DNA from 3 places in the Thauera butanivorans genome. Region 3 is predicted to be linked to each of the others. Evidence: predicted binding sites of a transcription regulator. Region 3 holds the regulator's gene; each other region holds the start of a gene.
What was found. The regulator sigma-54, encoded in region 3, starts transcription at its own class of promoters, with help from an activator protein. The targets are predictions, from matches to a motif close to TGGCACGCTTNCTGCTNA.
Positions count from the first base shown of each region.

Region 1: a site for sigma-54 is predicted at 7,792-7,809, ahead of adh (aldehyde dehydrogenase). Genes of this name have one in related genera too.
Region 2: a site for sigma-54 is predicted at 7,191-7,208, ahead of ACNQFN_RS11885 (PEP-CTERM sorting domain-containing protein). Genes of this name have one in related genera too.

Region 1 covers NZ_CP183038.1:1,515,994-1,525,980, forward strand. Annotated here, with positions in the region: gene ACNQFN_RS07300 (DUF2242 domain-containing protein) at 1-121, shown strand, start outside; gene ACNQFN_RS07305 (hypothetical protein) at 559-1,431, shown strand; gene mnhG (monovalent cation/H(+) antiporter subunit G) at 1,444-1,815, opposite strand; gene ACNQFN_RS07315 (K+/H+ antiporter subunit F) at 1,812-2,096, opposite strand; gene ACNQFN_RS07320 (Na+/H+ antiporter subunit E) at 2,093-2,617, opposite strand; gene ACNQFN_RS07325 (monovalent cation/H+ antiporter subunit D) at 2,614-4,245, opposite strand; gene ACNQFN_RS07330 (Na+/H+ antiporter subunit C) at 4,242-4,583, opposite strand; gene ACNQFN_RS07335 (monovalent cation/H+ antiporter subunit A) at 4,583-7,492, opposite strand; gene adh (aldehyde dehydrogenase) at 7,863-9,383, shown strand; gene ACNQFN_RS07345 (DUF779 domain-containing protein) at 9,470-9,850, shown strand.
Region 2 covers NZ_CP183038.1:2,431,948-2,441,934, reverse strand. Annotated here, with positions in the region: gene ACNQFN_RS11930 (FAD-binding and (Fe-S)-binding domain-containing protein) at 1-2,112, shown strand, start outside; gene ACNQFN_RS11925 (LysR substrate-binding domain-containing protein) at 2,249-2,713, opposite strand; gene ACNQFN_RS11920 (RidA family protein) at 2,686-3,234, shown strand; gene ACNQFN_RS11915 (hypothetical protein) at 3,350-3,520, shown strand; gene ACNQFN_RS11910 (pyridoxal-phosphate dependent enzyme) at 3,602-4,531, opposite strand; gene ACNQFN_RS11905 (AMP-binding enzyme) at 4,603-4,746, opposite strand; gene ACNQFN_RS11900 (dodecin) at 4,772-4,984, opposite strand; gene ACNQFN_RS11895 (hypothetical protein) at 5,026-5,163, opposite strand; gene ACNQFN_RS11890 (MOSC domain-containing protein) at 5,269-5,931, opposite strand; gene ACNQFN_RS11885 (PEP-CTERM sorting domain-containing protein) at 6,209-7,120, opposite strand; gene ACNQFN_RS11880 (c-type cytochrome) at 7,516-9,594, shown strand.
Region 3 covers NZ_CP183038.1:692,982-702,968, reverse strand. Annotated here, with positions in the region: gene ACNQFN_RS03410 (CinA family protein) at 1-119, shown strand, start outside; gene recA (recombinase RecA) at 253-1,293, shown strand; gene recX (recombination regulator RecX) at 1,314-1,763, shown strand; gene lptB (LPS export ABC transporter ATP-binding protein) at 1,750-2,472, shown strand; gene ACNQFN_RS03390 (RNA polymerase factor sigma-54) at 2,479-3,939, shown strand; gene hpf (ribosome hibernation-promoting factor, HPF/YfiA family) at 3,957-4,283, shown strand; gene ptsN (PTS IIA-like nitrogen regulatory protein PtsN) at 4,528-4,989, shown strand; gene hprK (HPr(Ser) kinase/phosphatase) at 4,986-5,933, shown strand; gene ilvA (threonine ammonia-lyase, biosynthetic) at 6,031-7,551, shown strand; gene ACNQFN_RS03365 (5-formyltetrahydrofolate cyclo-ligase) at 7,592-8,218, opposite strand; gene ACNQFN_RS03360 (transglycosylase SLT domain-containing protein) at 8,256-9,987, shown strand, end outside.

The sequences.
Region 1 (9,987 bases), 820 kb from region 3:
GATCGGCGAGGAAACGGTCACCAGCCCGACCTTCTACCGCCGCCTGTTTTCGCTGATCCAGACGCTCGACGGCACGCGGATCGATGGCATCGAACTCGACAGTGCCGATACGGGCTCCTGAGCCCAAAAGGCATCCTCGTCGATTGTGACCTATAATCCGGTCCTGGCTTTTCCCTGGCGCTGCCCCTCCATGATTTTCCTCCGCCCCGACGAGTTTTCGCCCGCGCCGCATGCCGCGGGCCGTCGTGTGGGCCGCGGGCGGGTTGTTCCCTCATTCCAGCGCGGCCTCGTGCTGGCGCAATCCTTCAAGACGACGGGGTCTCCCGCCGTGCTTTCCCCGGCCGTGCGGGGCCGGAACCGGGACTGATCCCAGGCCACCCCGCACGGCACCTTGCCCAGGGCGCTTCAGCGTGCGCCCTGATCAACGTGCAGCCAGTGCGGGACGCCGGATGGCCGGATTCTTCCACCTTGCGCTTTCAGGCAGGGCGTTTCCACTCCCAGGCTGCAGTCACGATGCCACGCGATGCGTGGCGAGGCACTTGCACATGGGGTGATGAGATGGTTCTCACAAGAAGCTTCGTTCGGGCCAAGCGCCCGTGCACCGATGGATTCCGCTGGTTCGTGCGCCAGTTCGGCGAAGGCGGCAACTACCAGGAACTGCTCGACCGGATGGTGGCGGCCGGGCGGGTGGGCGATGCCTGCTGGCTGCTCGAACAGTTCGGCCCGACCGGCGAGCTGCGCGTCGTCGATGCGGTCGAAGCCGATGCCATCGTGTTCGCCGGCACGCTGGAAGTGCGGGGCAATGTCGATGTCGAAGGCAGGCTTCACGTCGGCGGTGATCTGCGGGCCGGGGGCGGTGTGCGCGTCGGCGGCGAACTGGTCGTCGGTGGCGACTTGCGGGTGGAAGGCGGCGTGCGGGCGGCAAGCCATGCCGATGTCGGTGGCGACATGCGCGTGGGCTGGGGCGTGGATGCGCTGGGCGATCTGCGCTGCGCAGGAGAGCTCCGCGTGGCTTGGGACCTGCGCTGCGAAGGGCGCATGCGGGTGGAGGGCAATGCCGGCATCGGCACCGATCTGTGCTGCGAAGGCGAACTGCGTTGCCGCAAGGGCCTGCAGGCCGGAGGCGACATCAGCGTGGCGGCGAATCTGCGCGTGGATCAGGGTATCGTCGCAGGTGCTTCGATCGAGGCCGGCATGCACCTGGAAGCCGGCTGGGGCATCAAGGCGGGGGGCCTGATCCGTGCCGAGGCGGCCATCCGGGCCGGCGAGAGCCTGCAGGCAGGCGAGGGGATCCGGGCCGGCGACGGCTATGGCGTGTATGCCGGGCTGGACGTGCAGGTGGAGTCCTGGGAAAGCAGCGCCCGCGTCAGCGCGCCGGTGAAGCCCGACAGCCTGATGAGCGGCTGGTGGGCCGGGCCTGCAGTGTGCTGAGGGCGGGGCGGCTCAGGCGCCGGTGGCCGTGCGGTCGGTGCCCGTCTTTTCCTTGTCCGCCACGTGTTCCTTGCGCAGGTCGCGATAGACTGCGGCGCGCATGATCATCATCGCCACCACCGGTGCGGTCATCAGCACGAACACGCTGATCAGCAGTTCGTGGATCACCAGCCGGGACTGCGTCGCGGTGAAGTAGATCATCGATGCGATCAGGATGCAGCCCGCGCCGAGCGTGACGGTGATGGCCGGGCCGTGGATGCGCTGGTAGAAATTGGCCAGCCGCAGCAGGCCCAGGGCGCCGACCAGCGAGATCAGCCCGCCCAGCACGAGCAGGAAGGCCACCGGCAGTGCCGCCCAGGTCGGCAGGGTTTCGGCGATGTTCATTCGATCACCTCGCCGCGCATCAGGAACTTCGCCAGTGCGACCGTCGATACGAAGCCGAGCAGCGCGATCATCAGCGCTGCCTCGAAATAGATCTGGCTGCCGTGGCGGATGCCCAGCATCAGGGCCAGCAGCATCGCGCACATCCACAGCGTGTCCAGGGCCAGCACGCGATCCTGCGCGGAGGGGCCGATCAGCAGGCGCAGGGTGCACAGGATCATTGCCAGCACCACGCAGACGAGTGCGAAGACGATGGCTGCCGACAGCAGGCTCGTGGTTGTCACGTCGTTTTCTCCCGTTCGGAATGCCTGGGTTGCTCGAACACCTCGATGATCGGTTGTTCGTAGTGCGATTTGATGGTGTCGATCCACCATTGCTCGTCGTGCAGGTCGAACACGTGGAGCAGCAGTTCGTGGGTGTCGGGCACGATTTCCACCCATACCGTGCCGGGCGTCGAATTGATCAGGCAGGACAGCAGGGCGAGGCCGTAGGGGTCGCGCAGGTCGAGGGGAATGTGGATGAACTGCGAATTGACCCCTTCGGTGCGGCGGAACAGGATGATCCGGCTGACGTTGAAGCACGAGCGCACGATCTCGATCAGCGACAGCCACAGCAGGCGGAACAGCACGAACGGCCGCGAGATGCGCGGGTAGCCCTGGGGCTGCAGCGGGCGGGCGAGCACCGGCGCGACGATGCCGAGCACGGCACCGAGCAGCAGGTGGGCGGGCTCGATGGTCTGGTTGAGCAGCAGCCACATCAGCAGCAGGCACAGCGACAGCAGCGGAGAGGGGAGCCAGCGTTTCATCGTTCCGCCTCCTGCTGGGGCATGCGCGTCACTGCGGGCTCGTGCAGCACGCGTTCGCCATAGGTGGTGGTCTGCGTCAGCCCGGCGACGGTGCGGTCCAGGTAGTCGAAGACCGGCCCGGCCTGCACCGTGAGCAGCACGCAGAAGGTGACCAGCGCGGTGATCGGCGCCGCTTCGGTGAATTGCAGCCGCGGCGGCGCGATGTCGCCCGAGGCCCAGAAGATGCGCACGCCCAGCCGCATCAGGGCGATGATGGCGGCCAGGCCGCCGACGATGACCAGCGCGATGAAGCCCCAGGTCAGCCCCGGAATGCGGCCGTCGGTGGGCAGGACGTCGAGCAGCGCGTGGAACAGGCTGAACTTGGCGACGAAGCCCGACAGCGGCGGCATGCCGCTGATGACCAGCGCGCAGGCGGCGAAGCTCAGGCCCAGGAAGGCCAGCGTGCCGGGGATGCCCTGGCCGACCGGGTCTTCGGGTTTGTCCTCGATGGCGAAGGCTTCCATCGTGATCGCGATCAGTGCTGCGCCGGGCGGGCGGATGCGGTCGGTGAGTTCGACCAGCAGCATGAACGCCGCCATCGCCAGCGTCGAGCCGAGCAGGTAGTACAGGCCGGAGGCCAGCACCGGGCCGCCGGCCAGGCCGATCACCGCGAGCAGGGTGCCGGACGAGATGATGGCGCCATAGCCGGCCATGCGCCCGCCGTCCTGGCTGGCCAGCATGCCAACCGCGCCGAAGAACAGGGTCGCCATGCCGCCGATCGTCAGCGCGGTGAAGCCGAAGCCGGCCAGCGCCCCGGCGCCGTCGCCGAACACCGTCATCCATACCCGCAGCACGGCATAGACGCCGACCTTGGTCATCAGCACCAGCATCGCCGCGACGGGCGCCGAGGCCGAGGCGTAGGTGCCGGGCAGCCAGAAACCCAGCGGCCACATCGCGCCCTTGGTCAGGAAGGCCAGGCCGAGGGTGGTGACGCCGATCGCCAGCAGCCAGGTGTCTTCGGTGCCGAGCAGGGCGACGCGCATGCCCAGGTCGGTGAGGTTGAGCGTGCCGCTGGCGGCGTAGATCAGCGCCACGCCGATCAGGAACAGGAAGGAGGCGACCAGGTTGATGGCGATGTACTGCATGCCGGCCCGGATGCGCTGCAGGTTGTAGCCGTGCAGCACCAGGCCGTAGGAGGCCGCCAGCATGACCTCGAAGAAGACGAACAGGTTGAACAGGTCGTTGGTCAGGAAGGCGCCGTTCAGGCCCATCAGCAGGAACTGGAACAGGGTGTGGAACTGGATGCCCACCCGGTCCCAGCGTTTGGCCGAGAACACCAGCACCGCCAGCGCGATGGTGGCGGTGAGCAGCAGCATCAGCGCGGTGAGCCGGTCGACGAGCAGGGCGATGCCGAACGGCGCGGGCCAGTTGGCGGCGAGATAGACGCCGATGCCGTCGGGCCAGTAGCCGCCGTCGGCCATCACCAGCAGCGCTGCGGCCAGCAGCCACAGCAGCACCGTGCTGGTGACGCTGAGGGCGAACTTGAGCGTGTAGCGGCTCTGCTTGACCGGGATCAGCAGCGCGCCGGCCAGCAGCGGCAGCAGGATCGGCAGGACGATGAAGTGCTGCAGGAAGGGCAGGGCGTTCATTCGCGCGGCTCCTTGCCGTCCACGTGGTCGCTGCCGGTCAGGCCGCGGGCGCCGATCATGATGACGAGATAGAGCGCGGTGGTCGCGAAACCGATCACGATGGCGGTCAGCACCAGGGCTTGCGGCAGCGGGTCGGCGAACTGGGCGGGGTCGATGTCGGGGCTGAGGGTGATCGGCGGACGGTCGACCGACAGCCGGCCCATGGCGAAGATGAAGATATTGACGGCGTAGGACATCAACAGCAGACCGGTGATGAGCTGGAAGGTGCGGGGCCGCAGGATCAGCCAGATACCCGAGCCGAACATGACGCCGACGGCGAGCGCGATGACGATTTCCATTACAGCGCTCCTTCGCTGGCGGCGGGCATGGCCGCATCCGCGGCCTGTTCGCTCGCCTTCTTGTGCGCACGCAGCGACTGGTGCGCCAGCGCGACCAGCATCAGCATCGTCGTGCCGACCACCACCGCGAACACGCCCAGGTCGAACACGAAGGCGCTGGGCACGTGCAGTTCGCCGAGCACCGGAAGATGGAGGTGCGCGGTGTGCGAGGTCAGGAAGGGATGGCCGAAGGCCCAGGAACCCAGGCCGGTGACGCCGGCCAGCAGCAGGCCGAAGCCCAGCCAGCGGTGGGGCCTGAGGGTGATGTGGGCTTCGACCCAGGTCGCGCCGGCGAGCATGTACTGGACGAGGATGGCGACGGCGAAGATCAGGCCGGCGACGAAACCGCCGCCGGGCAGGTTGTGCCCGCGCATGAAGAAGTAGGCCGCGATCACGCCCATGAAGGGCAGCAGCGTGCGCAGATAGACGCCCGGCACGAACAGGTAGCCGCTGTCGGCCTGCTCGGATGGCGTCTGCCGGCTGGCCGGGTCGAAGGCGTGCAGTTGCTGCTGCGGCACTTCGGCACTGTCGGGCGCCGGGCGGAAGCGGCGCAGCAGGGCGTAGACGATGAGCGCGACGATCGCCAGTACGGTGATCTCGCCCATCGTATCGAAGGCGCGGAAATCGACCAGCAGCACGTTCACCACGTTGCTGCCGCCGCCACCGGAGAGCGCGTTGAGCAGGAAGAAGTCGGCGATGGTGTCCGAGGCCGGGTGCACCAGCACGGCGTAGGTCAGTACCGTCATCACCAGGCCGCCGGCCACGGCGAGCATCATGTGCAGCGCACGCCTCGTCCAGTCGCGGCGGGACGCGGCAGCCTGCATCTCCGCCGATTCGATGCGGGGTGGCAGCCAGCGCAGGCCGAGCAGCAGCAGCACGGTGGTGACGGTTTCGACCATCAACTGGGTCAGCGCGAGATCGGGTGCCGACAGCCACAGGAAGGTGGCGGCGGTGATGATGCCGGTGCCGCCGACCAGCACCAGGGCGGTCAGGCGATGGTACTTCGCCATCCATGCGGCCGAAACCGCGCAGGCGCCGCCGATCAGCCAGATGCCGGCGAACAGCGGGTCGAAGCCTTCCAGCGGCAGTATCGTCCAGTCGGGCGGCAGTCCGGCGAGCAGCAGCGGGACGATCAGCAGCATCAGCATCAGCATCAGCAACTGCTTCTGCAGCTTGGAGGTGCCCAGGCGGCGGACCAGCCATTCCGCTGCGCGGGTCAGGGACTGCATCGCGGTTTCATAGGCCTGGGCGCCGTTGAAGTGGCTGAGCAGCGGCGCGCGCGTGCGCTCGCGCAGGTTGAAGCGCCAGCGCAGCACCGCGTACAGCGTGATGCCGCCGAACAGGGCGATGATGCTCATCACCAGGGGCAGGTTCCAGCCGTGCCAGGTCGCCAGGTTGTAGTCGGGGGTGTGTTCGCGCAGGCTCGCCGCCACCGCCAGGTCGAGGACGGGGCCGATGCTGATGGCCGGCGCGATGCCCACCACCAGGCAGGTGAACGCCAGCAACTCGACCGGAAAGCGCATCCAGCGCGGCGGCTCGTGCGGGTCGCGCGGCAGCTCGCCGGCCGGCTTGCCGAAGAAGATGGAGATGAAGCGCAGCGAATAGGCGACGCTGAACATGCCCATCGCCACCGCGGCGACCGACATCCACCAGTTGCGGTCGCCGCCGACATGCAGCGTTTCGGCGAAGAACATCTCCTTGGACAGGAAGCCGTTCAGCAGCGGCACGCCGGCCATCGCCGCGCTGGCGACGATGGCCAGCGTGGCGGTGACCGGCAGCTTGTGGCGCAGCCCGCCCAGCAGGCGCAGGTCGCGCGTGCCGGTTTCGTGGTCGATGATGCCGGCGGCCATGAACAGCGAGGCCTTGAAGGTGGCGTGGTTCAGGATGTGGAAGATCGCCGCGACCATCGCCAGCGGCGTACCGATGCCGATCAGTACGGTGATCAGGCCGAGGTGGCTGATCGTCGAATAGGCCAGCAGGCCCTTGAGGTCGTGCTGGAAGATGGCGATGAAGGCGCCGATCAACAGCGTACACACGCCCGCGCCGCCGATGATCCAGGTCCATTCCGGCGTGCCCGCCAGGGCCGGCCACAGGCGCACCAGCAGGAACACGCCGGCTTTCACCATCGTCGCCGAATGCAGGTAGGACGACACCGGCGTCGGAGCCGCCATGGCGTGCGGCAGCCAGAAGTGGAAGGGGAACTGCGCGCTCTTGGTCAGCGCGCCCAGCGCGATGAGCAGCAAGGCGGTCAGGTACAGATCGTCGCTGCGGATGAGTTCGCCGGCCGCCAGCACGATGTCGAGGTCGTAGCTGCCGACGATGTGGCCCAGCACGAGCACGCCGGCGAGCAGGCACAGGCCGCCGGTGGCGGTGACGGTGAAGGCCATCCGCGCGCCGCGCCGGGCGTCGGCGCGGTGGTGCCAGTAGCCGATCAGCAGGAAGGAGGTCAGGCTCGTCAGTTCCCAGAACACCACGAGCTGGACCAGGTTGCCCGACAGCACCACGCCCAGCATCGAGCCCATGAAGGCGAGCAGGAAGGAGAAGAAGCGGGGCACCGGGTCGTTCGGTGACATGTAGTAGCGCGCGTACAGCACCACCAGCAGGCCGATGACGAGTACCAGCAAGGTGAACACCCAGGCCAGGCCATCCATGCGCAGCAGGAAGTACAGGCCTTGCGCGGGCAGCCAGTCGAAGCCCTCGCGCAGCACCGTGCCTTCCGACATCTCCGGATAGAGCGAGATCGCGACGATGAGCCCGTAGACCGCCACACCGGCCGCCAGCCAGAACTCCCGGTTGCGGGCGTCCTGTGGCATCGATGCTGCGATCAGGCTGGCGATGAAGGGGACGAAGACGAGGGAGGCAAGCAGCATCGGGCCGTGGCTGTCGGGGAGGGGGACGGCCACGAAGATACCACAGCAAATACCGCGCCAAGATGTGTCCGATCGACGAAATTTCCTTCTTTTTGCTGCTGTTGGCTGGCTTTGCGGCGAGGCCGGAATGTCGATAAGGAGCTTCCCTAATGGAGCATGGGGCATGCATGCCGGATTGCTCCATATGCTCATATTTATGGAGCAGTTGTTCCGTACTGACATGCTCCGCCCATGACGCCGCTCCCGATGTGCAGCCGGTTTTTACCGTAACTGCTTGAAGGGAAATGGGCTTGCCATGCTGGCACGATGCCTGCTGGAGGTGCGTGGTGGCGGTCGACGCCCATGAACACCAGAACGAGGAGACAGCGAGATGATCTACGCAATGCCCGGCCAGTCCGGGGCCCCGGTGCAGCACAAGGCGCGCTACGACAACTTCATCGGCGGCCGTTGGGTTTCGCCGGTCAAGGGCCAGTACTTCGACGTGGTGACGCCGATCAGCGGCCAGATCTATACGCAGGCGGCACGCTCCACCGCCGAGGACATCGAGCTGGCGCTGGACGCGGCGCACGCGGCGTTTCCGGCCTGGAGCAAGACGCCGGCGGCCGAGCGGGCCAACATTCTGCTCCGGATCGCCGAGCGCATCGAACAGAACCTGGAACGGCTGGCCTACGCCGAGACGGTCGACAACGGCAAGGCGATCCGCGAGACGCTCAACGCCGACATTCCGCTCACCGTCGATCACTTCCGCTACTTCGCCGGCTGCCTGCGCGCGCAGGAAGGCAGCATCAGCGAGATCGACGAGAACACCGTCGCCTACCACCTGCACGAACCGCTGGGCGTGGTCGGGCAGATCATCCCGTGGAACTTCCCGATCCTGATGGCGGCCTGGAAGCTCGCGCCGGCGCTGGGCGCGGGCAACTGCGTGGTGTTGAAGCCCGCCGAATCGACGCCGGTCTCGATCATGGTGCTGGTCGAACTGATCGCCGACCTGCTGCCGCCGGGCGTGCTCAACATCGTCAACGGCTTCGGCCGCGAAGCCGGCATGCCGCTGGCCACCAGCAAGCGCATCGCCAAGATCGCCTTCACCGGCTCGACCTCGACCGGGCGGGTGATCGCCCAGGCCGCGGCCAACAACCTGATCCCGGCCACGCTGGAGCTGGGCGGCAAGTCGCCCAACATCTTCTTCGCCGACGTCATGGACCGCGACGACGCCTTCCTCGACAAGGCCATCGAAGGCATGGTGCTGTTCGCCTTCAACCAGGGCGAAGTGTGCACCTGCCCGAGCCGGGCGCTGATCCAGGAAAGCATCTACGAGCGCTTCATCGAGCGCGTGCTCGAGCGCGTGGCGGCGATCAAGCACGGCCACCCGCTCGACACCGAGTCGATGATGGGCGCGCAGGCCTCGCGCGAGCAAATGAGCAAGATCCAGTCCTACCTGGCGCTGGGCAAGGAAGAAGGGGCCGAAGTGCTGATCGGCGGCGACAAGGCGAATCTGGGCGGCGAACTGAGCGAGGGCTACTACATCCAGCCCACGCTGTTCAAGGGCCACAACAAGATGCGCATCTTCCAGGAAGAGATCTTCGGCCCGGTGCTGGCGGTGACCACCTTCAAGGACGAAGCCGAGGCGCTGGCGATCGCCAACGACACGCTGTACGGGCTGGGTGCGGGGGTGTGGAGCCGCAACGGCAACGTGGCCTACCGCATGGGCCGGGCGATCCAGGCCGGGCGGGTGTGGACCAACTGCTACCACGCCTATCCGGCGCATGCGGCCTTCGGCGGCTACAAGGAGTCGGGCATCGGGCGCGAGACCCACAAGATGATGCTCGACCACTACCAGCAGACCAAGAACCTGCTCGTCAGCTACAGCGAGAACAAGCTCGGGTTCTTCTGAGACGGCTCTCCTCCCGCGCCTGCTTGCGGGCGCTTGGTCGGGGGCAGGCGACTGCCCCCGACACTTGTACTGCGGAGCAGACAATCATGGTCAAGCGCGTCATCGCCACACCTGCGGCGCTCGAACTGATCGACCAGCTCAAGGCCGAGCATGGATCCGATCTGATCTTCCACCAGTCCGGCGGCTGCTGCGACAACAGCGCCGCCAACTGCTACCTGCCCACCGATCTGACGATCGGCCCGTACGACGTCCATCTCGGCGAGATCGGCGGCGTTCCGTTCTACATCAGTGCGTCGCAATACGAATACTGGAAGCACACGCAATTGATCATCGACGTGGTGGAAGGAACGGGTGGCACCTTCTCGCTGGAAGGCGGCACCGGCAAGGCCTTCCTGACCCGCTCGCGGCTGTTCGACGACGACGAGATGGCCGAGGTGGAAGCCGAGGATCGCGCCTGCGGCCGCTAGCTGCGGCAGCCCTTCCCGCCGAGGGATGCAGTGTTCCCATGGTGTTCCTTTTCGCCCGGCGAATTTTTTCTGCTTTGTTTTCTGCTTTGCTGCAGCAGCTTTTGCTTTAATAGTCCCGGTGAGCCGGCATGGTCCGG
Region 2 (9,987 bases), 1.7 Mb from region 3:
CTCAACGCCCTGGTCGATTTCGACGACCCGGTGGACATCCTCGCCCACCTGATGATCGGCTCGGAAGGCACGCTCGGCTTCATCTCCCGCGTCACCTACCGCACCGTGCCGGAATACGCCAACAAGGCCAGCGCGCTGGTGTTCTTCCCCGACATGGAAAGCGCCTGCCGCGCGGTGGCCGGGCTGAAGTCCGCGCCGGTGGATGCGGTCGAACTGCTCGACCGCGCATCCTTGCGCTCGGTGGCCGACAAACCGGGCATGCCGCCGCTGCTGCGCGAACTGGCCGATGGCGCCACCGCGCTGCTGATCGAGACGCGCGCTCCGTCGGCCGCCGCGCTGTCCGAGCGGATGGCAGCGGTGCTCGCCGAGCTGGCCCGCCACCCGCTGCTCGAAGCGCCGGCCTTCACCACCGACGCCGCCGAGATCGAGCGCCTGTGGAACGTGCGCAAGGGCACTTTCCCGGCGGTGGGCGCGGTGCGCAAGCCGGGCACCACGGTCATCATCGAGGACGTCGCGGTGGCAGTACCCGACCTGGCCGCCTGTTGCCTCGACCTGCAGCACCTGTTCGCCAAGCATGGCTACCACGAGGCGATCATCTTCGGCCATGCGCTGGAAGGCAACGTCCATTTCGTGTTCACGCAGGATTTCGGCATCGAGTCGGAAGTCGCCCGCTACGCCGCCTTCATGGACGAACTGTGCACCGTGCTGGTGGAGAAGTACGATGCCTCGCTGAAGGCCGAGCACGGCACCGGGCGCAACATGGCGCCCTTCGTCGAGCTGGAATGGGGCGCACAGGCCTATGCGCTGATGAAGGAAATCAAGCGCCTGTTCGATCCGGAAGAACTACTCAACCCCGGCGTCATCATCAACGACGATGCCGAGGCCCACCTGAAGCACCTCAAGCCGATGCCCGCCGCCGGCGAGCTGTACGCGCCGGTGGACCGCTGCATCGAATGCGGCTTCTGCGAACCGCAATGCCCGTCGCACGGCCTCACGCTGTCGCCCCGCCAGCGCATCGTCGGCTGGCGCGAACTGTCGCGGCGCAAGGCGGCGGGCGAAGCGCCCGGCGAACTCGGCCACGACTATCTCTACATGGGTCTGGACACCTGTGCCACCTGCGGCCTGTGCGCCACCGCCTGTCCGGTCGGCATCGAAACCGGCGCGCTGACGCGCGCAGTGCGCGGCGAAAACCTGTCGTCGGTCGCACGCACGCTCGGCCGCGTCGCCGCCAACAACTTCGGCGCCACCCAGGCACTGGCCCGCAGCGCATTGAAAGCCGGCCACGTCGCCGAATCGGTGCTCGGCACGCCGCTGCTCGCCCGCCTCACCGGCGGCGCGTGGAAGGCCGGCATGCCGCGCCCCCAGCCGGCGGGCCGCGTCAACCCCGCCGCCAGCGGCGACAAGGTGGTCTATTTCCCGACCTGCGCCGGCCGCATGTTCGGTGCCGACACGCCCGAGAATGCGCTGTCGGCCACGGTCATCCGCGTGCTCGAACGCGCCGGCTACGCCCCCGTCGTGCCCGAAGGCGTCGATGCGCTGTGCTGCGGCCAGTCCTTCGCCAGCAAGGGCATGCCCGCTGATGCCGACCGCAAGTCCGCCGAACTCGAAGCCGTGCTGCGCCACGCCAGCGAAGACGGCCGCCACCCCATCGTGCTCGACGCCAGCGCCTGCTCGCTGCGCATGAAAACCTTCCTCGCCGAACGCCTGCCGATTTACGACCTGGTCGAATTCGCCCACGACGCCTTGCTGCCGCGCCTGATGCTGGCGAAGAAGGCCGAGCCGGTGCTGGTCCACCTGAACTGCAGCGCGCGCCGCATGGGTTTCGAACGCAAGCTCACCCAGCTCGCGCGCGCCTGTGCCGAACAGGTGACGCTGCCGGCGGAAGTCAAATGCTGCGGCTTCGGCGGCGACCGCGGCTTCGTCGTGCCCGAACTCAACGCCCACGCACTGCGCAAGCTGGCCGCCGACATCCCGGCCGGCTGCTGCGGCGGCTATTCCAGCAACCAGACCTGCGAAATCGGCCTCACCGCCGCCACCGGCCTGCCCTACCGCTCCATCGTCCATCTGCTGGACGAATGCAGCCGCGAGGCGATGCGGCAGGCATCTTGCTGAACGCCTCTCCCGCCATGCTGCGAACCATCGAATCCATCGTCCGCTTCGTACCGGACATCGAAGTCGCGATCGGTCATCTGGCGCACAAGGGCACCGTCCTGTACCACGGTCCCATCACCACGGGCGTTGCCCTGGTTCAGGCCAGAGCCTGCTGCACTTCTTCCCTGATCCATTCCGCAAACGCCTGGACTTCCGGGCGCTGCATGGCATCCGGCAGCGTGACCAGGTAATACGCGAAGCGCGCCGGCCAAGGCTTGTCCAGCACTTGTACCAGACGCCCGGCAGCGATTTCATCGCAGGCGTATTCCTGCGGCACCAGGGCGAGCCCTTGACCGGCCACGGCCGCCCGGATCAGCAGGTAGTCGTCCTCGAATGCCGTGCCGCGTTCGGCGCGCGGGTCGTCGGGCACGCCATGCGCCGCCAGCCACAGCGGCCAGTCCGCACGGTCAGCGTCCTGGAGCAACGGCCACCTCAGGCAATCGGCCGGTTCACGAATAACGGTGTTGTTTGCCTGCTGGGCCGGACCGGCAACCGGCGCATGAGGGAGGCCGATGCGATGAGCAGCACAGCCGATTGTTGCCGCTCCTGATGGCGGGCGCACCGCTCTTCATGAAACCTCATCGCTTTTCCATGCTGTCGGCAGCGCTTCTGCTCAGCGCCAATGCCCTGGCCAATCCCGCACTTTCCGCACAGGAGGAATCCGCCATGCCCTCCGCAAGCACCATGCTTCGGCCCGTCAATCCTGCGGGCGCCGTTATCCCCGGCATTTCCTCTGCCGTCGTCGTTGAGAGCGGCAGGATGATGTTCCTGTCCGGGCACGTGCCAATGGATGCGGGCGGCGCAGTTCTTCCGCCAGACCTTGAAAGCCAACTGGACCAGGTATTCAAGAACCTGAGCGCAACGCTGGAAGCGGCAGGCGCAACACCTCGCCAACTGGCGCGTATCACGATTTATGTGCGCGATTTCCAGGCGGATCAACTGCCCGCCATCCGCCGCGCACGAGACCGCTTCATCGACCAGGAACGGCCTCCCGCCAGTACATTGATCGGCGCGGCAGAGCTGTTCCACCCCAATGTACTGGTCGAGATGGATGCGATTGCTGTGCTGCCGCCGGATGCCTGATTTCCCTCGGTACACCGGAATCCATTGAAAGGAGATTCACCCATGGATCGACCCGCACGATGAGCCGATCCATGTGCAGCGCGATGGCCGCAGCGAAACCGTCACCCTGACCGGCATGAAAGTCAAAGCTCGCAATCTGGCCGACGGGCGCTGGTTCTGGGTCATCCTCGGCAGCGACGAAAAACCGATGGTGTTCGAGCGCGACATCGTATGGATCACCTTCCCAGGCCATCGCAAGACCGAGAAGTGGCTGCATGACGGCTGGCTCAGGGAGCAAGGCCGGTAGATCGGGACGATCCCCTGGCAGTGCGGTGCCAGACCCTTTCAGCCCGTCAGATTTCCGGGCCAGCATGGATACATGACTGACTCATGGATTCGCATCCAATGCGGCATGCCACTGGTGCAACTGCTGGGCGGTGGCGGTTACGCCGCCGCACACTACCACCAGCACATCAGCGGCATCGGCCAATGCGCCAGCCTGCCCGTAGGCCACCGCCAGGCTGGCACCGCAGGCGGGCTCCACCAGCATCCGATGGTCGTCGAGGAAGCGCTCGCACGCCTGCACGGCAGCCTGGTCGCTGACCACCGCGGGCCGTACCGGATGCTGCTGCGCCAGGGTGAATGCATGCTTGCATACCTGTCGCGCGCCCAGCGACGTGGCGATGCTGGTGATGGCATCCAGCGCGATGCGCTCGTTTGCCGCGAGCGAACGCGCCAGCGCATCGGCGCCACCCGTTTCTGCGGCGACGATGGGCACGTCCTGCCAGCCATTGCGGCGCAAGCCTTCCACCACACCGCAGAACAGGCCGCCGCCGCCCACCGACAGCACGATGGCATCGGGCTTGGTGCCGGCCGCCGCCACCTCGTCGATCAGGGTGGCATGGCCTTGCCAAAGCAGCGGGTCATCGAACGGGTGAAGAAAGGCGTCTTCCTCGCCCAGCAGGGATTGCGCCAGCGCATGGGCTTCATGCCAAGCCGCTCCATGTACGACCAATTCCGCGCCTTGTGCGCGGATCAAGGCCCGGGCTCGCTCAGTGGTGGTTTCCGGCACCACCACGACGACCGGCACGGACAGGCAGCGGCCGGCATAGGCCACGGCGATACCGGCATTGCCGCCGGAAGAGGACACGAAACGGCGCTTGCCCGTTCGTGCGTGCGCTTTGCAGGCCGCGCCGATACCACGAATCTTGAAGGAGCCCGAAGGCTGCAAGTTGTCGAGCTTGAGCCTGATGCGCCGGCCTGCGGCCTGGCTCAGGGAATCGGATGCGATCAGCGGGGTTTCGATGTGCAAAGGCATGGGCAAGCAGAAAATCAGAAAAGCGGATAATAAATGACTCCGGGCCAGGCAAGATCCCGGCGGGAAAACGCTCAGCCCTCGGCCTCGCTTGCGTAGCGCGCGCGTAGCTCGCGCTTGAGCAGCTTGCCCGAAGCATTGCGCGGCATGTCCTCGACAAAGAACACGCGCTTGGGCACCTTGAACGAAGCGAGCCTGGTGGGCACGTAGGCAATCAAGTCCTCCGCCGCCCGCCCACAGACCTCAATCGGCTTCGAGCCGGAAGCCGATCTTCAGCGTGACCTGGAAGTGCGCCACCTTGCCATCGACGACGTGGCCGCGGGTTTCCACCACTTCGAACCAGTCGATGTGGCGGATGGACTGCGCCGCAGCCTCGATGGCGTTGCGAATGGCAGCATCGCTGCCCTCGTGGGACGAGCCGACGACCTCGACGAGCTTATAGACGTGATCGGACATGTGAGCCTCCTCTTGGTGGTGAGGCCGGGGAATCGGCCTTCTCAGTTCGAATCGCCATCGCAATGGCTGGAAGACACTTGCCGCGCTTCGAAATTCCGCACCGAAGAACGGTAGGCACGTACGCCGAGCACTGCCACCGCGATGAGGATGCCGATGAAAACGATGAGTTTGAATGCCATGTCAGTCGGTCCCGTTCGCTCCTGAAACGCCCCTTTCGCCTCAGGCGCGGCCAATGCCTTCAGTGTAGCCGCACATCTCCGCTCGCGCCTGCCGCAGCGCGTCGCTCAGCCGGCATTCGCCTCCAGCCAGGCCGCCCTCTCCAGCCAGCGCCCGGCCTTGTCCGCCGCAAGTCCCGGTGCCGCTGCGATGCGGCGCAGCGCCGCAGGATCGGGCCGGTGCGCCGTCACCGTGTCCCAGTATTCGGCCAGCGTCAGCCAGGGATTCGGCCGTTCGAGCAGTTCGATGCCATCCCCGGCGCACAGGCGACCTTCCCGCAGTACCCGGTAATACCAGCCGGTGACGCCCGCGGCCTCGACGAAGCGCGAGGCGTCCTTCACCTTCAGCCGCAGGTCGATCTTCCAGCATGGCGAGCGCGGCTGGCTGACCTGCACATGCGCCTCGCCGATGCGCAGCACGTCGCCGATGCAGATGTCGTGCTCGACCAAGCCGCGCGTGCTGATGTTTTCGCCCAATACACCCGGCCCGACGATCTGCGCGCACTGCGGCCACTCCTCGGCCAGCAGCGCGTAGTGCTCGGCCGGATAGTGATGCAGCGCCTTGTCCGGCCCGCCGTGGTGGCGCAGGTCGGCCTGCTCGTCTCCCGCCAGCCCAGTCGTGCCCAGTTGGACCGGGCCGTCGACCGCCGACTTGAAGATTCCGCTGGCCTCGCCTTCGGGCAGCATCAGCCGCACGCGTCCGACGAAGACCTGATCGACCGTGCTTTTCATCGCTTCTCCATGGATCGGAACAGGGAAAATCAGCTTACCTGAACCCGCCCCACCCGGGCCATCGAAGACGCGCTTGCGTGCCGATGGCGGCGCCACAGCGCGATCGCCCGACCGCGCATAGTGGATGTAGAGCGATGCATTCCAAGCCACACGATTTAACCATCGGCAGGCTTCCTGGTGTACGCGCCAGAAATTCTTGGAATGATCCTCACTGCCCTGATCATCGCCTACGCACAACCCGGCCAAAGCCGGGTTGTGCGTGCAATCGAAGCTGAGATCAGTGCTTGCGGCGGCGAGCAGCAGCCAAACCAACCAGGCCCAGGCAGGCCAGGGCCAGCGAGCCGGGCTCGGGCACCTTGCCGGGCTCAACCGGGATATCGATCGTGTCGAGCGAGCCGCCCATCACGTATGCGTAGTTCCACACAACGGTATCGCCGCTCAACAGATCACCCAGGTTGAATGCCAGGCCGATGCCATGGTCGCCAGAACTGGAGTTGCCCTGGTTGCCGCCAGCCAGATAGACATCCGGATCGGTCACCGAGCAGCAGGCGCCGACGATGCCCGTGTTGTGCGCGATCGGGCCCGAATAGAACAGGCCCAGCGGGTAGCCGGAGATCGCGCCGAGCGAGCCGACGAAGTCCTCCAGCGAAACGCCCTGATCCGCAATGCCACGCTGGTTGTTCGTGGCCGCGCTACCGCCCGAGTAGTTGTCCGGATCGGGATCGACGGCGCGCGAGATACGCACGTTGTCCAGGTTCGCGTTCGCAGTGAACGTGGTCTGGATGTTCACGCGCTGGTCGCCTTCGTTGAAGTAGAACAGGTGCGTCAGCGAGAACAGGTTGGTCGTCGTGCTCCAGGTGGCGCCGAAGTCGAACGAGCCGCTTGCCACCGACGTGGTACCGGAAAGCGACAAGCCGCCAGAGTTGGAATTCGAGTACGAGCGCGCGGAACCAGTGGAATCCGTCAACCTGATGCCGAAGCCTTCAAAGGGAATCCCGGGCGATACATAATCCTTGTCCGCAGGGAAGTTGCCGGTGCCGGTGGGGTCAAAGCGCAAAGAATTGAACACCCCCCCATCGGTAATATTCACCCGCACAGATTGGGATTCGAGCAGGACCGGCGCAGCCAGGGTCGTGCCGGACGTCAGCGCGGCAGCAAGGGCCGCAATACTCAAGGTAAAAATTTTCATGAGCGCCTCTTTGTGAATCGAAGTACGTGACAAATTGACTGACCAGGATGGAGGACAGGCCGCACACCGACTAGCAAACGGCATGCCATCTTATAAAAATCAATAAAATCAAAATATTGTGATTTTATTGATGATTTCAATACTATAAATGTAATAAATTTCGACATCACCGCGGTCTGGTTGAATACCCCGCGCTGAGCCCGCGCGTAGAAAGTTCAAACGCCATTCTGTCCGTGGCGAAAACCCATCGGCATCCCGCCTTCGTGTAGCCATGACCAGCAAGCTGCCGAGCCCAAGCCCGACAGGCCGCTAGGGAGATTTTCTTATATCCCTTCCATGAACAAGGAAATAAGCTCCCGGCAAGTCAAATCGTCATGAGCCAAAGGGAGCTTTCCATGAATACGCGAGCGATCCTGCGAGCGGTCGGCATCGGCTGTTCGCTGTTGCTGGCCTCCGCTACCGCATCGGCCGGCACGGCGCAGGCCGATGTGGTCAGGCGCGGCGAATACATTGCCCGCATGGGCGACTGCGTCGCCTGTCACACCGCGCCGGACGGCAAGCCGATGGCCGGCGGGCGGGCGCTGGAGACGCCGTTCGGCATCTTGTATTCCACCAACATCACGCCCGACGGCAAGACCGGCATCGGCCGATACACGTTCGAGCAGTTCGACCGCGCCATGCGCAAGGGCGTGGCCGCCGACGGCCACAACCTGTACCCGGCCATGCCCTACCCGTCCTACGCCAGGATGACCGCGCAGGACATGCGCGACCTGTACGCCTACATGCTGAACGGCGTCGAGCCGGTCGAGCAGGCGAACAAGGAGAACGACATGGACTGGCCCTTCAGCATGCGCTGGGGCCTGTCGCTGTGGAATGCCGTCTTCCTCGACGACGAGGCATTCGAGCCGGTCGCGAACGAATCGGAACAGTGGAACCGCGGCGCCTACATCGTGCAGAGCCTGGGCCATTGCGGTGCCTGCCACACGCCGCGCGGCTTCGCCTTCCAGGAAAAGACCATGAGCGACCAGGGCGGCAAGGGCGCCATGTTCCTGGCCGGCGAAACCGTCGAAGGCTGGCGCGCGCTGAGCCTGCGCAACCTGTGGACGCCGGAGGACACCGCCGAGATGCTCAAGACCGGCCGCAACAAGCACGGCACCGTCTCGGGCAACATGGTGGACGTGGTGCAGCACAGCACCCAGTACATGACGGACGAGGACCTGCTGGCCGTGGGCGTGTATCTGAAGTCGCTGCCGGCGGGCAAGGACGACCTGCCGATGCAGGTGGCCCAGGGCCCGGCGCCGAACATCGTCCCGCTGTCGGCAGGCATGGGTGCAGCGCCGGACGACGACGTGCCGACCAACATCTTCACCACCCGCGGCGGCCTGGGCTACCTGCAGTTCTGCGCCGACTGCCACCGCGCCAACGGCGACGGCGTACCCAATGTGTTCCCGCCGCTGACCGGCAACCACACGCTGCAGTCGCAGGACCCGGCCACGCTGATCCACATCATGCTCACCGGCTGGCGTGCGCCGGTGACCGAAAGTCATGCGCGGCCGCTGTACATGCCGGCCTTCGCGCAACTGGGCGACGAGGAAATCGCCGAGATCCTGAACTTCACCCGCCGCAGCTGGGGCCGCAGCGATGCACGTGAAATCCTCGCAAGCGAGGTCGGCAGCGTGCGCAAGCACCTCGGCGCCAAGGGCATCGACGAGCGGCCGTTCGAGACGCCGCGGCTGGCCGACATGCTGAAGGAAGCGAACGCCGAGCAACTGGTGCTGGGCGCGCGCCTGAACATCGACACTGCCCGCATGCTGCCCGATCACGTCGGCGCAGCGATGAACTGCGCCAGTTGCCATTTGAACGCCGGCACCGTGGCCGATGGTTCGCCCTACGTCGGCGTGTCGGCCTTCTTCCCCAGCTATGGCGCCCGCGCGGGCCGCGAAATCACGCTGGAAGAGCGCATCAACGGCTGCTTCCAGCGCTCGATGAACGGCAAGGCGCTGCCCAAGGAGTCGGACGAGATGAAGGCGATGGTCGCCTACTTCGACTGGATGAAGCGCGAGACCAAGCCCGAGGATCGCGTCGAGGGCCGGGGCATCGGCAAGATCGACCGCAGCATCGTACCCGACCCCGACAACGGCAAGCTGATCTACGCCGCCCAGTGCGCCGTCTGCCACGGCGACGAAGGCGAAGGCATCAAGGACGCCAGGGGCCGCTGGGTCTATCCGCCGCTGGGCGGCGAGCACTCGTTCAACATCGGCGCCGGCATGGCCCGCATCTACACTGCCGCGGCCTTCGTCAAACGCAACATGCCGATCGCCTTCCACGGCAGCTTCCCGCTCGGCCAGGGCGGGCTGTCCGACCAGGAAGCGGTGGACGTGGCGGCCTGGTTCAGCCACCTGCCCCGCCCGGACTTCGCACCCAAGGTCAATGACTGGCCCAAGGGCGGCAAGCCAAGCGACGCGCGCTACTGAGCAGCGGCTGGATGTCGAGCCAGCGGCAGGCTGCACGCCGGTAACTAAAGACGAGGCCGGTTTGCGCGACGATTCCAGCCTGATCATTGAAAACTGGCTTGAACGATAAGGGAGTACAGGCAGATTCGGCCGCGCTGCACCGACGCAGCGCGGCCGGGTCATCCAAACTGGCACGCACACCATCAAGCGCCGTCGCCAGATTGGGCAAGCTCGGCACCAGGAAATCAGTCGCACCCAGCATCTCCCGGCAATCGTCCCGGAGAGACGTTGCTGTTGGATGCGACAACCAAGCAGCCGCACACCCAAGGCTGTCGGAGGATTCAAGCAAACCCTGCACCGAAGCCTGCAAGCCGACCACCGGTCAGGCGCCGTGAAGTACGACACGGAGCACTG
Region 3 (9,987 bases):
GCGCGGCCACGCTGGTGCAGACGCTGCAGCTGGCCGGCGACCGCGAGGCAGTGCGGCGCCAGACCGTCATCCAGGCGCTGCGCCGCTTGATCGAACTGGCTGGCGCGGATATTGCATGACATATTTGCTGTATATAAATACAGATGCTAAGCTGACGCCGTCAGAGACCTTGTTCAGGGCTGCGACAGCTCGCCGCCGAAAATCCCTGCAAGCTCTGTGCCATAATCCGCCCATCACTCAGGAAAAGTTTTCATGGACGACAACAAGGCCAAGGCACTCGCCGCCGCGCTCTCGCAGATCGAAAAGCAGTTCGGCAAGGGCTCGATCATGCGCATGGGCGACGGCAACGTCGAGCGCGACATCCAGACCGTCTCCACCGGCTCGCTCGGCCTCGACATCGCACTCGGCCTCGGCGGCCTGCCGCGCGGCCGCGTGGTCGAGATCTACGGTCCTGAATCCTCCGGCAAGACCACGCTGACGCTGCAGGTCATCGCCGAGATGCAGAAGCTCGGCGGTACCGCCGCCTTCATCGACGCCGAGCATGCGCTCGACGTCGGCTACGCCGAGAAGCTCGGCGTCAATATCGAGGACCTGCTGATCTCGCAGCCCGACACCGGCGAACAGGCGCTCGAGATCGCCGACATGCTGGTGCGCTCGGGCGGCGTCGACATCGTCGTCGTCGACTCGGTCGCCGCGCTGACGCCCAAGGCCGAAATCGAAGGCGAGATGGGCGACCAGCTGCCCGGCCTGCAGGCCCGCCTGATGTCGCAGGCGCTGCGCAAGCTGACCGCCAACATCAAGCGCACCAACACGCTGGTGATCTTCATCAACCAGATCCGCATGAAGATCGGCGTCATGTTCGGCAGCCCCGAGACCACCACCGGCGGCAACGCGCTGAAGTTCTACGCCTCGGTGCGCATGGACATCCGCCGCACCGGCACGATCAAGAAGGGCGACGAGGTGGTCGGCTCCGAGACCCGCGTCAAGGTCGTCAAGAACAAGGTCTCACCGCCGTTCAAGGAAGCGCACTTCGACATCCTGTACGGCGAAGGCATCTCGCGCGAAGGCGAGATCATCGACCTCGGCGTGGTGCACAAGATCGTCGACAAGTCCGGCGCATGGTATTCCTACAACGGCGACAAGATCGGCCAGGGCAAGGACAACTCGCGCGAGTTCCTGCGCAACAACCCGGCGCTGGCACGCGAGATCGAGAACAAGGTCCGTGCCGCCGTCAGCCTGCCCGAAATGCCGTCGGGCGGCGCAGCCCCGGCCGTCGCGGCGGACGAGGCCTGACAGGGACACCAGCGGCTGCCATGGCTGAACCGAGCCTGCGCGAACGCGCCCTGCGCCACCTCGCCCGCCGCGACCACTCTCGCGCCGAACTGGCGAAGAAGCTCGCGGCCTACGGCGACGAGGACGAGATCCGGGCGGTGATCGAACGCATGGGCGAGCTCGGCCTGCAGTCCGACGAACGCTTCGCCCAGGCTTTCGTGCGCAGCAAGGCGGCGCGCTTCGGCGCCAGCCGCCTGCGCAGCGAAATGGCGCGGCGTGGCCTCGACCGTGACCTGGTCGACGAGGCAATCGCCAGCGAATGTGCAGAATCGGAATCGGAGCGTGCGCGCAGCGTGCTGCGCAGCCGCTTCACCACGCCGCCCGCCGATGCCCGCGAATGGGCGCGGCAGGCGCGCTTCCTGCAAACCCGCGGCTTCGCACCCGACCTGATCCGCAAGCTGCTGAAAGAGCCCCACGATGAGTCTGCTTAAGGTCGCTGGCCTGCAAAAGCGCTACAAGGCACGCACCGTCGTACATGACGTCGGTTTCGAAGTCGGCTCGGGCGAGGTCGTCGGCCTGCTCGGCCCCAACGGCGCCGGCAAGACCACCTGCTTCTACATGATCGTCGGCCTGGTGCGCGCCGACGGCGGCCAGATCGGCCTCGACGGCAAGGACCTGACCCACCTGCCGATCCACGCCCGGGCGCGGCTGGGCCTGTCCTACCTGCCGCAGGAAATGAGCGTGTTCCGCAAGCTCACCGTGGCCGAGAACATCCGCGCCGTGCTGGAGCTTCAGGGGCTCGAGAACCGCCAGGTGGACGAGCGCCTGCAGGAGCTGCTCGAAGAGCTCGGCATCAGCCATCTGCGCGACAACACCGCCATCTCGCTGTCGGGCGGCGAGCGCCGCCGCTGCGAGATCGCGCGCGCGCTGGCCACCGACCCGCGCCTGATCCTGCTCGACGAGCCCTTCGCCGGCGTCGATCCGATCGCGGTGATCGACATCCAGAAGATCATCCGCTTCCTCAAGGAACGCGGCATCGGCGTGCTGATCACCGACCACAACGTCCGCGAGACGCTCGGCATCTGCGACCGCGCCTACATCATCAGCGAAGGCCGCGTGCTCGCCAGCGGCCAGCCGGGCGAGATCATCGCCAACGAAAAAGTCCGCCAGGTCTACCTCGGCGAGCATTTCCGCCTCTAGTCCAGGATGAAACCCAGTCTCCAGCTCAAGCTTTCCCAGCACCTCACGCTGACGCCGCAACTGCAGCAGTCGATCAAGCTGCTGCAGTTGTCGACGATCGAGCTGAACCAGGAGATCGAGCGCTTCCTGCTCGAGAATCCGATGCTGGAGCGCGAGGAATTCGACGAGCCGCCGCCCAGGCTCGAACCCTCAACCAGTTCCTCGCCGGCCGAGCGCGAGCGTGAACAGCAGCGCGAAGCCGACACCGACGGGGGCGGCGACGGCGACAACGGCGGTACAGCCGAGCGCGAAGGCGGCGACGAAGGCATCGACTGGTCGAACGTCGGCACCGGCACCTCGGCCAAGCGCGACGATGACGACGACGTCGACTTCCAGGAAATCCAGGCCGCCGAGCTGTCGCTGCGCGAACACCTCGACCAGCAGGTCGCGCTGTCGCCGCTGAACGACCTCGACCGCGCACTGGTGCGCTTCATCATCGAAGCGCTCGACGACGACGGCTACCTGTACCAGCCGCTCGAGGAACTGCTCGAACTGCTGCCGCCCGAGCTCGAGATCGACCTCGACGATCTGTCGATCGCGCTGCGCCACGTGCAGAACCTCGACCCGGCGGGCATCGGCGCCCGCACGCCGCAGGAGTGCCTGGCGCTGCAGCTGCGCGCGATGCCCGAAAGCTCGATCCAGATGCTGGCGCTCGAGATCGTCGACGGGCACCTCGAACTGCTGGCCGAACGCAACTTCGTCCGCCTGAAGAAGCTGACCGGCTGCAACGACGACGAACTGCGCGCCGCGCACGCCCTGATCTGCAGCCTGGACCCGCATCCCGGCCTGCGCCACTCGGCTTCCGAAACGCGCTACGTGCTGCCCGACGTCGTCGTGCGCAAGGTCCGCGGGCGCTGGAGCGTGAGCCTGAACCAGGAGGCGATGCCGCGCCTGCGCGTCAATCGCCTGTACGCCAGCCTGCTGCAGCAGAACAGGGGACAGGGCGGCGGACTCACCGGCCAGCTCCAGGAGGCACGCTGGCTGATCAAGAACGTGCAGCAGCGCTTCGACACCATCCTGCGCGTGTCCCAGGCCATCGTTGACCAGCAAAGACAGTTCTTCGATCATGGTGACGTGGCGATGAGGCCACTGACCCTCCGGGAGATCGCAGACCAGCTCGAGCTGCACGAATCCACCGTATCACGCGTCACCACGCAGAAGTACATGGCGACACCGCGTGGCGTGTTCGAACTCAAGTATTTCTTTGGCAGCCACGTTTCCACCGACACCGGCGGAGCAGCTTCCTCAACGGCAATCCGCGCACTGATCCGCCAGCTGGTGGACGCAGAGGACAGGAAGAAACCCTTGTCCGACGCACGAATTGCAGAAGTTCTGGGCCAGCAGGGTATCGTGGTCGCACGTCGCACCATCGCGAAATACCGCGAATCACTCAATATCCCGCCGGTCAGTTTGCGCAAATCGATCTGACAACAACAGGAGTTAGCATGAATCTCAACATCACCGGGCGCCACGTCGAAGTCACGCCGGCCATTCGCGACTACGTCGGCGCCAAGCTCGACCGCGTCATCCGCCACTTCGACAACGTCACCAGCGTGGCGGTGATCCTCTCGGTCGAAAAGCTGCAGCAGAAGGCCGAAGTCACGCTGCACGTGCGCGGCAAGGACATTTTCGTCGAAAGCGAGGATACCGACCTGTACGCCGCCATCGACGCGATGGCCGACAAGCTCGATCGCCAGGTCCAGAAGTACAAGCAGAAAATGGCCGACCACAACCACGAAGCCCTGAAGCACCAGGCGCCGCCCGAGGCCTGATACCGGCTTGCATTCGAAGCGAGGACAAGACGCGAAGCCGCAGACGGTGCTCATTGCACGGCAAGGCTGGGCAACGCGGTCATCGCTTCGAAGGCGAACCGGTGGATCGTCTCTTGCGGCTTTCCTTCCGGGGTGTGGTTATAATGCGCGCGTTTATCAAGACGCGGCTTCAACGCACCCCGGTCCAACCCCCGTCGCCCAACGTGGCGCCAGCGGTAACGGCGCTGCGCAAGCTCCATAGCGAATGAGCCTGATATCTCAACTCCTGCCACTGTCGAACGTGGTGGTCGATCTGGACGCCAGCAGCAAGAAGCGCGTCTTCGAACAAGCAGGCCTGCTGTTCGAGAACAACCAAGGCATCGCCCAGAGCCTCGTATTCGACAGCCTGTTCGCCCGCGAACGGCTCGGCTCCACCGGCCTCGGCCAGGGTATCGCCATTCCCCACGGCCGCATCAAGGGCCTCAAGGACGCGGCGGGCGCCTTTCTCCGCCTGGCGGCGCCGGTTCAGTTCGATTCGCCCGACGGCAAGCCGGTCAGCATGCTGTTCGTGCTGCTGGTGCCCGAACAGGCCAACGAGACCCATCTGCAGCTGTTGTCCGAACTGGCGCAGATGTTCAGCGACCGCGAATTCCGCGAGGCCCTGCTGGACGCACCCGACGCCGCGCACATCCACAAGCTGTTCGTGAACTGGGGCGCCGATGAATGAGGCAGACCAGCGTCGCGCGGCTGTTCGAGGCTGAACGGGAGCTCCTTCAGCTCAGCCATGTCAGCGGACGGCTGGATGCCGTGCTGGCGGTGGCCGAAGAACGGATCTGGCCGGCCGACCTCGTCGGCCACCTGAACCTGATCCATCCTTCCCGGCTGCAGATCGTCGGCGCCGCCGAACTGGCCTGGGCCCAGCGCCAGACCACCGACAAGGTCGCCCACCACCTCAACGAGATCCTGTCCAGCCAGCCGCCGGCGATCATCGTCGCCGACGGCTGCGCGGTGTCGAACATCATCCGCGGCGTCTGCGAAGCGCACGACGTCGCGCTCTTCACCACCCCCCAGCCTTCGGCCAGCGTCATCGACCAGCTGCGGCTCTACCTGTCGCGCGAGCTGGCCGAGAAGATCTCGCTGCACGGCGTCTTCATGGACGTGCTCGGCGTCGGCGTGCTGATCACCGGCGACTCCGGCGCGGGGAAATCCGAGCTCGCGCTCGAGTTGATCTCGCGCGGCCACGGCCTGGTCGCCGACGACGTCGTCGAGTTCTCGCGCATCGCCCCGACCGTGCTGGAGGGCCGCTGTCCGCCGATGCTGCAGGACTTCATCGAAGTCCGCGGCCTCGGCATCCTCAACATCCGCACCATCTTCGGCGAGACCGCCTGCCGCCGGAAGATGCGCCTGCGCCTGGTCTGCCATCTCGAACGCCGCCAGCCCGGCGACGGCGACCCGAGCCGGCTGCCGGTGCAGCAGGAAGTGAAGGACATCCTCGGCGTCAAGGTCATGCGCGTGGTGCTGCCCGTCGCCGCGGGCCGCAACCTCGCGGTGCTGCTCGAAGCCGCCGTGCGCTCGACCATCCTGCAGTTGCGCGGCATCGACGCGATGCAGGAATTCATCGACCGCCAGATGCAGGCGATGAGCGCCGCCGACGGCGACGGCGCGGCGTAAGCACGCCCCGGCCGGCAAGCGGCCTATCGGCGGTGCTATTGCCGCAGTGCCGCATCGGCTGCTAACCTCGACGGCTTTGCTGCCCCGCGAGCCTTCGATGAGCACCCCCACGGATTACCTCGAGCGCATTCTCAACGCCCACGTCTACGACGTCGCCGTCGAGACGCCGCTCGATCTCGCCGCCAACCTGTCCGCGCGCGTGCATAACCGCATCCATCTCAAGCGCGAGGACATGCAGCCGGTGTTCAGCTTCAAGATCCGCGGCGCCTACAACAAGATGGCGCGGCTGTCGCCGCAGGCCCTGAAGCGCGGCGTCATCTGCGCCTCGGCCGGCAACCACGCCCAAGGCGTCGCCTTGTCGGCGGCACGGCTCGGCACCCGCGCCGTCATCGTGATGCCCAGCACCACGCCCCAGATCAAGATCGACGCGGTCAAGGCGCGCGGCGGCGAAGTCGTGCTCGCCGGCGAATCCTATTCCGACGCCTACGCCCATGCGCAGGAACTGGAAAAGAGCGAGAAGCTGACTTTCGTCCATCCCTACGACGACCCGGACGTCATCGCCGGCCAGGGCACGATCGGCATGGAGATCCTGCGCGCCCATGCCAGGCCCATCCATGCCATCTTCTGTGCGGTCGGCGGCGGCGGACTGCTCGCCGGCGTGGCGGCCTACGTCAAGCGGGTGCGCCCGGAGACGAAGATCATCGGCGTCGAGACCGTCGACGCCGACGCGATGACGCAGTCGCTCGCCACCGGCAAGCGCGTGGCACTGGAACAGGTCGGCCTGTTCGCCGACGGCACCGCGGTCAAGCAGGTCGGCGCCGAGACCTTCCGCCTGTGCCAGCAGTACGTGGACGAGATGATCGTCGTCGACAACGACGCCATCTGCGCCGCGATCAAGGACGTCTTCGAGGACACCCGCTCGATCCTCGAACCCTCGGGCGCGCTCGCCATTGCCGGTGCCAAGGAATACGCCAAGCGCCACAAGCTGCGCGACAGGAACCTGGTCGCCGTCGCCTCCGGCGCCAACATGAACTTCGACCGCCTGCGCTTCGTCGCCGAACGCGCCGAGCTCGGCGAACAGCGCGAAGCCGTGCTGGCAGTGACGATTCCGGAGCGGCCGGGTGCATTCCGCAAGTTCATCAGCCTGCTGGGCAACCGCAACATCACCGAGTTCAACTATCGCTACGCCGACCCCGAGCAGGCCCACATCTTCGTCGGCGTCACGGTGCACAACCGCAACGAAGCCGGCCGCCTGGTGGAAATGCTCGAACGCCACGAACTGCCGGCGATCGACCTGACCGACGACGAACTGGCCAAGACCCACGGCCGCTACATGGTCGGCGGCCGCTCGCCGCAGGCCAAGAACGAAGTGCTCTACCGCTTCGTCTTCCCCGAACGGCCGGGCGCGCTGATGAATTTCCTCTCCAAGCTGCATTCGGACTGGAACATCTCGCTGTTCCACTACCGCAACCACGGTTCGGACTACGGCCGCGTGCTGATCGGCATGCAGGTTCCGCCCGAGGACACGCAAGCCTTCGAGGACTTCCTGCAACGGCTCGGCTACGAATACGTGGCCGAGACCGACAACCCCGCCTACCGGCTGTTCCTCGCCGCCTGACGCTCTTCCGCCGGGTTTCCGGCGGTGTGCTGCGCGCGTTTCAGCGGCTGGCGCGGGCCGTGCCGATGGGTACCGCGCCAGCGCGGACTGCCCCCGCTTCCGTGACGATCCAGTCCATCGGCCGGTCGTGCGGCTGCGGCAGCACGCTCGGCACGCGGCCCAGCTCGAAGCCGGCGCCGATGGCAATCACGTCCATCCCCGCCAGCGTGCGGTCGAAATAGCCGCCACCGTAACCCAGGCGGTAACCGGCCGCATCGAAGGCGTTCAGCGGCACGATCACGACCTCGGGCGCCACCTCCTCCGGCGTCGCCGGATGCGGGATGCCATGGCGGTCGAACACCATCCCGGCCCCCGGCGTCCAGCGGCGGAAATGCATCGCCGCCCCTGCTGCGACGACCACCGGCAAGGCCGCCACGCGCAGCGCATCGCCGGCCAGCCAGTGCCGGACCCAGTCCCTGAGATCGGGTTCGGCACGGAAAGGCCAGCAGAAACCCAGCGTACGCGGCGCCAGTTCGTCGATCACGCCGCCGAGATGGGCTGACAGGCGCGCGGTGAGCCGTGCCCGCTGCGCCTCGTCCAGCGCCTCGCGGGCCTGGATTGCCTGCTGCCGCAGGAATCTGCGGCGTTTCTCGATGTCATCGGCGGGGTCGGAAACAGGCTTCGTCACTGTGGTATGGTTGCTTGCAATGGAGAGCAGGGGAAGTATGAAAACGGGCTTGATGGCGGCTGCGCTCTGCGTCGCCGGGATGTTGCTGCCGGCGACGGCGCCGGCCCAGGTGCCGCGGGCTTTCGGCGACGATCGCATCGTCGCCGCTCACGAGGCGGTGCGCAAGGGGGACCGCGACACGCTCGACGTGCTCGCCGCCGAGTCCAGCCCGCACGTGCTGGATGCCTACGTCCGCTACTGGCGCTTCGTCAATGTGCTGGCGCGCCCCGAACTGCCTCCCCCGGCGCGGGAGCTCGAGGCTTTCCTGCAGCGGGAAGCCGGCACCGTGCTGGCCGAGCGCCTGCGTGCCGACTGGCTGCGCCGGCTGGCGACGGATGGCGACTGGACGCGCTTCACGGCGCTCTATCCCGGCCTGCTGAATCCCGACCGCGAAACGCGCTGCACGGCCTGGACCGCCCGCCTGATGACCGGCGACACCCGCGCGCTCGACGAAGTCGCGCTGGAATGGCGCACGCTGGACAATGCGCCGGCGGCCTGCGACACCGCGCTGCGTGCCACCCATGCCACCGGCAGGGTCGATGACGACGCGCTCTGGCGCCGTGCGCGCCGCCAGGCCGACACGCGCAAACCCGACGATGCGCTGCTGAGCTGGAACTGGCTGCCCGCCGAAATCGCGCCGGCCGCCGCCGATGCCGAACAGGCCTTGCGCTCTTCCGCCGCCTGGCTCGACCGCCTGCCGGCCAATTTCGCCGTCACCCGCGCCGGCCGGGAGCTCGTCCTCGCCGCACTGACACGCATCGCCTGGCAGGACGCCCGCCTCGCCCATGCCCGCCTGCTGCAGTTGCAGGACCGCCTTGGCAGCGAGGAGCGCGGCGACATCCAGGCCGTCATCGCCATGCATGCCGCCATCGACCAGATGCCCGAGGCGATGGCCTTCTACCGAGCGGTGGGCAATGCCGAGCTGACGCCGCTGCAGCGTGCCTGGCGCGTGCGCGCCGCGCTGCGGGCCGGAGACTGGGCCGCCGTCCGCACGGCCATCGAAGCGATGCCGGAATCCGAGCGCCAGCAGCCCGAATGGACATACTGGCTCGGACGTGCGCATGCTGCCGCCGGCCGCGCCGGCGACGCCGAGGCGCTGTTCAGCCATATTGCCGCCGAACCGCATTTCTACGGCATCCTCGCCGCCGAGGAACTCGGCCGGCCCTTTGCGCTTCCCGCAAGCGGGGACTCGCTTGCCGTGCCCCCGCTCGACGAGGCCGAGAACGATCCCGCGCTGCGCCGCGCCCTCGCGCTGTACCGGCTCGGCCTGCGCACCGAAGCGACCCGCGAATGGACCTGGGCCTTGCGCGGCCGCGACGAAACCTTCCGCCTTGCCGCCGCCCACCTCGCGCTGCGCAACGAGCTCTACGACCGCGCCATCAACAGCGCCGAACTGTCGAACCCGCGCGCAAACTATGCGCTGCGCTTCCTGACCCCCTATCGTGAGTTGATCGAGCCGCAGGTGCATATGCAGGGGCTCGACCTGGGCTGGGTGTACGGCCTGATGCGCCAGGAAAGCCGCTTCGTCGTCCCGGCCCGCTCCAGCGCCGGCGCCCAGGGCCTGATGCAGGTGATGCCGGCGACCGGGAAATGGGTGGCGAACAAGATCGGCCTGCGCGGCTACCATCCCCGCCAGTTGAACGACCCCAGCACCAACGTGCTGCTCGGCACCAGCTACATGCGCCTGATCCTGAACGACCTGGACGATCATCCGGTGCTGGCCAGCGCCG